Regions from separate parts of the Rhizobium sp. YTU87027 genome, predicted to be linked through region 3. Evidence: riboswitches for the same ligand, from Rfam matches in the RefSeq annotation. Region 3 holds a riboswitch; each other region holds the start of a gene.
What was found. Region 3 has a riboswitch for cobalamin ahead of cobU (bifunctional adenosylcobinamide kinase/adenosylcobinamide-phosphate guanylyltransferase). Riboswitches for the same ligand answer to the same signal wherever they lie in the genome.
Positions count from the first base shown of each region.

Region 1: it holds a riboswitch for cobalamin, as region 3 does, so the genes downstream of both, bluB (5,6-dimethylbenzimidazole synthase) here and cobU (bifunctional adenosylcobinamide kinase/adenosylcobinamide-phosphate guanylyltransferase) in region 3, are expected to answer to the same signal.
Region 2: it holds a riboswitch for cobalamin, as region 3 does, so the genes downstream of both, NBG89_RS12550 (ABC transporter substrate-binding protein) here and cobU (bifunctional adenosylcobinamide kinase/adenosylcobinamide-phosphate guanylyltransferase) in region 3, are expected to answer to the same signal.

Region 1 covers NZ_CP098440.1:1,618,510-1,621,763, reverse strand. The annotation lists gene NBG89_RS08200 (TolB family protein) at 225-1,058, shown strand; cobalamin riboswitch at 1,084-1,265, shown strand; gene bluB (5,6-dimethylbenzimidazole synthase) at 1,306-1,995, shown strand; gene NBG89_RS08190 (DUF2865 domain-containing protein) at 2,002-3,084, opposite strand; gene NBG89_RS08185 (NADP-dependent malic enzyme) at 3,207-3,254, opposite strand, start outside.
Region 2 covers NZ_CP098440.1:2,519,603-2,522,856, forward strand. The annotation lists gene NBG89_RS12545 (FecCD family ABC transporter permease) at 1-457, opposite strand, end outside; gene NBG89_RS12550 (ABC transporter substrate-binding protein) at 454-1,470, opposite strand; cobalamin riboswitch at 1,649-1,875, opposite strand; gene NBG89_RS12555 (hypothetical protein) at 1,897-2,244, opposite strand; gene msrB (peptide-methionine (R)-S-oxide reductase MsrB) at 2,472-2,954, opposite strand; gene NBG89_RS12565 (organic hydroperoxide resistance protein) at 3,220-3,254, opposite strand, start outside.
Region 3 covers NZ_CP098440.1:1,746,454-1,749,707, reverse strand. The annotation lists gene NBG89_RS08845 (chloride channel protein) at 1-983, opposite strand, end outside; cobalamin riboswitch at 1,227-1,623, shown strand; gene cobU (bifunctional adenosylcobinamide kinase/adenosylcobinamide-phosphate guanylyltransferase) at 1,753-2,277, shown strand; gene cobW (cobalamin biosynthesis protein CobW) at 2,283-3,254, shown strand, end outside.

The sequences.
Region 1 (3,254 bases), 130 kb from region 3:
AACGCGATCAACCGGAAAACTCCAACGTCATAAAAGCTTCACTGAACTGTCACATCCTCGTCATGAACGCTAGATGAACCGTTGGGTTTCCCGCATTTGTGATTGGCGGATAAGGGCCGATCGCTCCAAAGACATTCCTGGGCCGAACCTGGCCAGGCGCATTTGCTTGTGCTGAGTGGCGGGCCGTCGTAGGTCTGACGGAGACGATGTCGGGAGGATTCAGATTGCGCAGTTCCGTCGAGATCTACAACATCAGGACAGGCGAGGCGCGCGTCGTCTGGCAAACGACGCAGCTTGTGGAGGCGCCCAACTTTGCGCCCGACGGCAGCTATCTTCTGTTGAACGGCGACGGACTTCTGTACCGTCTGGCGCTTGATGGTTCAGGCAGGGTCGAGAAAGTCGACACCGGTTTTGCCAAAACGTGCAACAACGATCATGGCATTTCGCCCGATGGCCGGCAGATCGTCATCTCCGACAAGACCGAGTTCGGGAAGTCGACGATTTATGTGCTTCAGGCCGAAGGCGGGATGCCGCGGCTGGTGACGCAAAATCAGCCGTCCTATTGGCACGGCTGGTCGCCTGACGGGAAACAACTGGCCTATTGCGGCATCCGCAACGACTTGTTCGATATCTACACGATTTCCGTGGATGGCGGCGAAGAACGGCGGCTGACGCACGGCGAGGGACGCAACGACGGGCCGGACTACTCCGCTGACGGCCAATGGATTTACTTCAATTCCAGCCGCACCGGCCTCATGCAGATCTGGCGCATCCACCCGGACGGCACTGGCCTCGACCAGATCACCAGCGACAATTATGGGAACTGGTTTGCCCATCCGTCGCCCAACAACGACAAGGTCCTCATCCTTTCCTACGACCCGGATGTTTTCGACCATCCGCGCGATCTCAATGTTCGTCTGCGGCTGATGGATATGGACGGGGGCAATCTGACGACACTCTTCGATCTCTTCGGCGGGCAGGGCACAATCAACGTGCCCAACTGGTCGCCGTCCGGCGATGAGTTCGCCTATGTGCGTTACTACCCTGTCTCTGGGTGAAGGATTGCGTCGAGCGATTTTTGCGGGCATAGAGCTTTCGTCAGGTGCCCGTCTTAGGCGGGAGAATCGGGAATTCGGTGAGAGACCGAAACGTGCCCAACGCTGTAAGGCTGACGACTGCCGCAACACGCCACTGGCCCAGCGCCGGGAAGGCGCGGCAGTTGGATGAAGCCAAGTCAGAAGACCGGCCCGACATCATAGACTGACCCGCGTGGACGGCGGGCGGTTGTGTTGTTGGGGATAGACGATGCGACCAGACCATTCAGGCTCCCTGTCGGGAGCTACAGCCTTTTCGACCGAGGAACGTGACGCCGTTTACCGGGCGATCTCAACGCGCCGCGACGTCCGTTCGGAGTTCCTCCCGGATCCGATACCGGACGACGTTGTCAGCAGGCTTCTGACAGCCGCGCACCACGCGCCGTCCGTGGGATTCATGCAGCCCTGGAATTTCATCCTGGTGCGCGATCAGCAGGTGAAGGAGGCGGCGTGGCAAGCTTTCGATCGCGCCAACCGTGAGGCTGGCGAGATGTTTGAGGGCGAACGACAGAGGCTGTACCGGTCGCTGAAGCTCGAAGGTATCCGAGCCGCACCACTCAGCATCTGTGTGACCTGCGATCCGGATCGCTGCGGCGATATCGTTCTCGGCCGAACGCATAACCGGCGAATGGATTCTTACTCCACGGTTTGCGCCGTGCAGAATTTGTGGCTCGCGGCCCGAGCCGAAGGCGTGGGGGTCGGCTGGGTGAGCATTTTTCACGAGTCCGATATCAAAGAGATCCTCGGCGTTCCGGAACGGGTCGAGATCGTTGCCTGGCTCTGCATCGGCTATGTCGATCAGCTCTATGACCAGCCGGAACTGGCGGTCAAAGGATGGCGCCAGCGCCTGCCGCTGGAGGAACTCGTGTTCGCGGATCGCTGGGACAATTCGCTGGACTGAGGGCGGCTATTGTTGCTGCGGCTGAGGGCCGGGCTTTGCGGGATTCTTAAGGTCGATCGTGCCCTGGTCACCGGCTAGGAACTGCGGGCCGATCTGGCGCACCTTGTTGTTTGCCGGATCGTATGGCCTGTCCGGCACTTGCGGCTGCGGCGCAGCCGGGGCGGCGACTTTGCTCTCCGGCTCGGGCTTCTTGGTTTCGATCGTGGTGATCGATCCTTGTTGCGGCGGTTCGCTGATCGCTTGGCTTTTCCTCATCTGTTCGTAGTAAGCGTTCAGATTGCAACTGCAGGACGATTTTTCGCCGGGCTTGCGGTTCTTGTAGGCGAAAGCATTCGGCATTGCGCTGTAGGGGGCGCCCGTCGACGCCGAAATCATCTGTGAGGTCTCGGTGCTGGAGACGTCATGATAGAAGAGCTCGGTGTCGATGCCCGGACACATCTTCGAGCAGGTGTCGGCATCGCGGGCGAAGTCCTGCGAGGTTGCGTTCGAGCTTAGCGGAAAAAAGCCTCCGTCGCAGGTGCGTACGCAGACGGTGTTCAGGTGAGAGAGCGTAGACATGCCGAAACCGTATCGACGCTGGTTGGGATCGCCGCCTAGAGGTATGAAGGTGTCGTTTCGCATTGCCTGATCTTCGATGCTCGGCGGCGGAGCGTATCCATCGGCGCGATCCTCAGGCCACTGTTCCTCGTTGCAGCCGTTGTCGTCGAGCGCGGCAAGCAGCTCATTTCTCGTGCGCACATCATCGCTCTGGCCGCGCAGTTCGTCGCGCCGCTGCTGCAGATAACGAATGTTGTCGACCATCTTGGTTTCCGCGCGCTCGAGCTCACCGCAGTAGCCGTCATCATCCCCGATCACGACCATGCTGCCGCTTGTGCAGCCGTTTTGGCGCAGATCGCTACGGAGTTTGCGAAGCTCAAGGTTCTGTTCGGCAATAGCACTGGCGAATTTGCGCACCTCGGGCGTGCTGCCGATGATTTGTGGCAGATCGGCAAGGCGGGCGCGAAGGTCACCGCAGATCGCCGGCATCTGGGCTTGGGTCGGGCCGGTGAGTGCAAGGGCGGTTGCGAGTGACAGAATCCAGCGGTTCAAGGCATCGTCCCATCGGTGAGCAGGTCATAGGGCGCGGCATCCCGCCGCGCCTTCATTGCTAGCCCGTTTGTCTTAACAAGCTGCGGTCGGAATCTTACCGCATTTTCTCGATCTGCCGCAAATCACGCTGGCTGTGAAGCCTCGACGACGGCGAGAGCTGCCATGTTGAC
Region 2 (3,254 bases), 770 kb from region 3:
GTGCCGCAAGAAAGGCCACGAGCAGGAAGGCGACAACAGCGCCGATGAACGCGCCACCTGACAGGCTCAGAACACCATAGCCGAAGCCGAGCAGCATCACGCAAACCGCGCCGGTCGAGGCTCCTGCGGAAACACCGAGCACATAGGGTTCTGCTAGCGGGTTGCGCAGCAACGCCTGCAGAACTGCCCCGCTGAGCGCGAGGGACGCCCCCGCACTTGCAGCCACCAACGCCCGGCTCAATCTATAGTCCCAGATGATGCCTTGATGAATGCGGCTAAGCTCGAAAGCCGAACCGAACAGGCGGTTCAACACGGCCTTCGCGGTCGTCGCCAGCGGGATCGATATTTCCCCTATCGAAACAGCAAGACCGATCATCAGCGCGAGCAAGGAGAATGCAGCAATGACGAGCGCAGCATGCGCCCACCATTGCTGCTGCTTGAGAATGGCGCCGCTCACTGCGCCAGACCGAAGGAATTGATGCCCTTCGCCAGTATCTCGATGCCGTCGATCGTCCGGATCGTCGGGTTCATCGATTGGGCATCCATCGTCACAATGCGCTTGTTCCTGACGGCATCGAGTTGGCTCGTGACCGGATCTTTTGCCAGAAAGTCGAGCTTTACCGCAGGGTCATCGGCCGCATACCGTCTCCGATCCATCGTCGCGATAACGATCACAGCCGGATTGGCCTCCGCAATCGTCTCCCAGCCGACGAGCGGCCACTCCTCCTCTGTCGCAACCACATTCTGCGCACCGAGCGTCTTCAGAATATAGGCCGGGGCGGTGTTCTTTCCGGCGATGAATGCATCTCCGTTGACTTCCTTGCTGGAGAACCAGAAGACGACCAGGAGGTTCTTCGCAGCAGCGCCCGCAACCGATGCGACCGCCCGCGCTTCACGCTGCCTCAGTTCGGCAATGAGCGCATCGCCGCGTTCCTTGATGTCGAAGATTTCGGCAAGTTCAGCGATCTCCCGATAGATCAGGTCCGTCGTGAACAGTTCCTTGCGAACGCCGTCGCCGCTGTCGGCATTGATCTTGGCGACGCAATCTGCCGGCGCGATGTAGGTGTTGATGCCGAGTTCGGCAAATTGCTCTCGCTTGCCGACAGACCCCTGTTGGCCGACGTGCCATTCAAACTCGGCGGCAACCAGATCCGGCTCCCGTCCGACGACGGATTCAAAGCTCGGATCGTTGTCGGCAAGCCGTTTGATCCTGGCGTTGACTTCGGCATATTGCGGCAAGACCGGGCCGACCCAAACTGCCGTTCCGGCAATCCTATCCGCCAACCCGAGCGAGAAAAGAACTTCGGTCATCCCCTGACCGATCGATACGATCTTGGCCGGCGCCTTGTCGAAGACGACCTCGCGGCCGCAATTGTTGATGATCAATGGGTACTGGGTGGCGGCGAGACTTGGCGCTGTCAAGCCAACAAAGCCGAAGGCAAGTGCAATGGCTGCAAGAAATTTACGCATAGGGATCTCGATTGGGAGGGAAGGAACCAGCGTTTATTGCCGGCGCAACCGCCAGGAATGACGGCACGCCGCGCTAACGCTAGCGGCGGAAAACCCAATCGAGACGGATGTGTGCTCTATGTCGGTGGAGGCGCAGGTCAATCATGTCTGTTCCTTTCCGGGCATCCCCGCCCGGGTGATTGGATCGTGATTGACGGCAGGTCTCCTGGCTCACGAATATGTGCCTTCATCTGCCTTCCCGCGACTTCGTCGCAGTGGCATGGCCCAAGGGCCCTTGGATGAGCGGCAATCCGCTTACAGTTGCGGGGGCAGCCACGGTTTTGGTCCCTCTTGGGTCGTCCTCACCGTGTTCCCTATTAATCCCCTCAGAGTCGTCCTCGGGGAACCGTCGCGCTCAGTTACGCTGGCGAGCGGCGCGACGTCAAGTCAGCGGTTGGTCGGCGCCCGTCCCGGTTGGCTCTGCTGCATATCCTGAAACCCGACTTCAGGACATCCGCGGATGTTGGCGAAGGTGATCTCGCGGCGATCGCCCCATTCGGTCAATCCCCTCAGCGTCAAAACGTTCTCGTCGCGATAGACAAGATCCGTGCGGTAGATGCCGGCGCGGCGGGCCCGGTTCTGCGCCTGACTGACGTTGCAGGTGCCTTCCGATGGCGACACATGCCACGTGCTCGTACCACTGCCGTTGGATTGCCAACCGCCTGACTGGCCTAAAGCCGTCGCCGGCAAAAGGACTGCGAAAAACCCCAAGGTCGTATGGAAGGCCGCCTTCATAACCCCTGCCTCGATTGCGCGCGAAGTGTTGCCACAAGCGCCGAGATGATGCGGCCAAAATAGCCGGACCGATGCATAGCGCAATCATCTCCAGCCTAGGCTGCACGCCATTTACAACAAATCGCGAGGAAGTCGCCCATCAGCGTTGATGAACGGTTAAAAGTGCTCTGCTTGCCGGAGCAATCGCCGTCTCGACGCCGACGATTGCGCTCAGGCACGGCAAGCATCTATCGTGCTGGCTCTCCTTCTGGACGACCACGTGCAAGCTTGTCAGGAAGCGGCAGTCCGTTCGGGGTGAATTCGAGCGAGCCCGAGTTTATGCAGAAGCGCTCACCTGTAGGAGGTGGGCCGTCAGGAAAGACATGTCCCTGGTGCGCGCCGCAACGCGCACAAACGACTTCTGTCCTGAGCATACCGTACCGGGTGTCACAAACGCGCCGCAGGTGGTCGTCGGCTGCCGGGGCAGTGAAGCTCGGCCAGCCTGTACCACTTTCGAATTTCGCAACTGCCTTGAACAGGGGAAGGCCACAGAGCCGGCAGGTATAAAGCCCCTCGCGTCGCTCGTGGAGAAACACACCACAGAACGGTGCCTCCTCACCATGCTCCAAGAGCAGATGCCGATCCTCCTCGCTGAGGTCCGCCACAAGCTGCTGCATCAGTTCCCGAGTGGGAGGGGTGAGATCGAACTGCAATTCGACGATGTCACGCATTCTTGTTCTCCTTCAATCCCGGTGAATTCTCGAAATCGCTTGGCTGGATTACCGTTGCCAAAGACACCACCAACGGCGCCGGCAACCGCGGCGGAGCCAAGCAGGCTATGCCATGTGATCGATGATGCTGGAGCTGTCATGACATCCTCCATCTTGAGGTTGCTCGGGATGCGGCCACAATTTCACTGAAGGCGGCGCGCATCCTGCTGCATGATGGTGTTGGCGATACCTTGGATCGGTTCTCGCAGAGAGCCTTCTCACCTGTTCAAACGAGGGTGAGCGCCACGTCAATGTTGCCCC
Region 3 (3,254 bases):
AGACCCACAAGTGCCGGGATCGCGATATCGCGTCCGAGATTGAGGTGTAGCGCGCCGTGGCCGGCTGACAGCACCTGCGGCGTGATCAGCGCGAGCAGACCGACGACGATGCCGCCAAGGGCAGGACGCAGCGGCGTTGTGATGGAACTCCTGCGAGCCAATTCCTCGATCCAGGCGACGCCCTGCATGATCATGATCCCGATGCCCGCGCAAAACGCGCCGAGGAGGAGGGCCGGTACATAGTCGGCTGGCATGACTGTACCGAAGCTGCCAACGTCGATCAGGAAATCGCTGCCGGCGAGCAGACGCGCAATCTGCGTCGAGACCAGTGCGGAAACGACGACCGGCGTCAGCGAAACGATGGTGTAGGAGCCAATGATGAGCTCGAATGCATAGAAGGCGCCCGTCAGCGGTGCGTTGAAAGCGGCTGCAATGGCTCCCGCTGCGCCGCATCCGACGAGAACACGTAGGTCCGAGCGGCGAAGTTGTAGTTTGAGGCCAAGTTTAGAGGCCAGCCCTGCCGCCAACTGCGTGTAGCCGGCTTCTAGGCCGACCGAGGCACCGAAGCCGTTCGAAATGAGATTCTGGACCGCAACCAGAATACTATCGGTGAGAGATAGCCGACCGCCATGCAGCGCGTTTGCCTCGATCGGGTCCACCATTGGCTTCTTGCGGGTCTTGGCAAGCACAAACAGCAAGAGCCCGAGCAGCAAGCCGCCGCAAACCGGTGCGGTCAGCAACAGGAGCTTGTTGTCGATCTGCGATGAGCTCAACCTGTCGACGTCGCTGATTCCGAAGATGAGACTGTGCATTTCGCGGGAAACGAGGCTCATGCCTGTCACGGCCAGGCCGGAGATTACCCCGACCATCGCGCCGGCGATGACCATCCCCATCTCGCTGCGCCGCAGCAGAGCGCGCATCCGCCCGATATCGAGAAGGGTATGAAACGGACCGAAACGGCGGATATTGATTTTTAGGAGCATGACAGGAAAATAGGCAGGTACAGGCGCGATCAAGTGCGGTGAGGGAAGGGCAAGCCAATGGCGCGACCCGCTTGCGACGCAATTGCGGCAAAAGCCCGGCGCCGGCAATAATTATTTGTGACGTAAACTACTGATAAAAGACGATAAATTTGGTAGAGAAGGTCGTCTTGGTGTGGTTTTAGGCATGCATTAGCATTCCACTCAGCGACGGCTTGATTGACTTCGCCAGTGGCCTTGCCTAACGATGAATTCATAACGGATGGTTCCGGACCGGTTGAATCGGTGCGGATGAAAAGGGAATGTGAAGCGGTGGACCCAATCAGGGCACCGTCATCATAGCCGACCCCGCGACTGTAGAGCGGTCAGGGTTTTCCGTCCGACGTTGGTTTCGCGTGGCTGACAGTCTGCGATGGTGCAGGCGGGTGGCGCGGAAGTGGCGACGGAAAAGTCACTGGCAGTGCATCATGATCAACCGGGGCAGGACGCCTCTTACGTCTACGAATCGTCCGCCTTTTCATGAAATGCAGCCGGGAAGGCGAGGAGGACCCGCTGGCACGATCTGGGGCGACCGGTTTCCGGTCTGCCCCGGTCGCGGCCAAAACCCGCGAGCCAGGAGACCTGCCAACCGTGCCGGGCGAGAAGCCCATTCCTGGGCGATGCCCGCTGCCAGCACGGAGGTTGTCATGGCTGAAAGACAGATTTGCCGGCTGCGCTCTGCAGCCGTTCCGGTTTCTTCCGGATCGCTTCCGCAGATCGGACAGCATCTACGATGAGCCCTCTATCATCCGGCGCGACGTTTGTCCTGGGCGGTGCGCGCTCGGGAAAATCACGCTTTGCCGAGCAAGTAGTCGTCTCGATCGGCCTGGAGCGCCATTACGTGGCGACGGGTCGGGCTTGGGACGACGAGATGCGCGCCCGTATCGACAAGCACAAGGCTGACCGTGGCGATCTCTGGCATACCCACGAAGAGCCTCTTGATCTGGTCGGCTGCCTGCGGGCGATCGATGGCGAGGGACGGGCGATCCTTGTTGATTGCCTGACGCTTTGGGTCACCAACCTGATGATGGAAGAGCGCGACACTGAGGCCGAGTTTGCCTCGCTTGCCGCGTATCTGCCGACGGCGCGTGCGCGCCTTGTCATCGTTTCCAATGAGGTCGGCCTCGGCATCGTTCCGGAAAACCGCATGGCCCGGGAGTTCCGGGATCATGCCGGCCGCTTGCATCAAATGATCGCGGCTCAGGCCGCGGATGTGTATTTTATCGCGGCCGGACTGCCGCTGAAGATGAAGGGTTGAATTTCATGAACCAGCAGAAAATCCCGGCGACCGTGATCACCGGCTTCCTCGGCGCCGGCAAGACGACGATGATCCGCAATCTGCTTTCCAACACCAACGGCAAGAAGATCGCGCTTATTATCAATGAGTTCGGCGATCTCGGTGTCGACGGCGAGGTGCTCAAGGGCTGCGGCGCCGAGAATTGCACCGAGGACGACATCATCGAGCTCACCAACGGCTGCATCTGCTGCACGGTTGCTGACGACTTCATTCCGACGATGACGAAGCTTTTGGAGCGCGAGCAGCGCCCCGACCATATCGTCATCGAAACCTCTGGTCTCGCGCTGCCGCAGCCGCTCGTTGCGGCCTTCAATTGGCCGGACATTCGCACGCAGGTCACGGTGGATGGCGTCGTTACCGTCGTCGACAGCGCCGCCGTCGCCGCTGGCCGGTTTGCCGACGATCACGATGCCGTCGAGGCCCGCCGCGTGGAAGACGAGTCGCTCGACCATGAGAGCCCGATCGAGGAGCTTTTCGAGGACCAGCTGACCTGCGCCGATCTGATCGTGCTCAACAAGACCGACCTGCTCGACACCGCCGGCCTTGGCCGCGTCCGCGACGAGGTCGCTTCGCGTATCGCCCGCAAGCCCGTGATGATCGAGGCGCGCAACGGCGAGGTCCCGGCGAGCGTGCTGCTTGGGCTCGGTGTCGGAACGGAAGACGATGTAGTCAATCGCAAGTCCCATCACGAGCTCGAACATGAGGACGGCGTGCCGCATGATCATGACGAGTTCGACAGCTTCGTGGTCGAGCTTGGCCCGGTTGCCGAGCCTGCCTCATTCGTGGATGCGCTGAAGGGCATCATCGGCGAGCATGACGTGCTGCGGCTTAAGGGCTTCGTCGACGTTCCCGACAAGCCGATGCGTCTGCAGTTGCAGGCGGTCGGAAGCCGCATCGACCATTATTTCGATCGCGCCTGGGCGCCGGGCGAAGCGCGC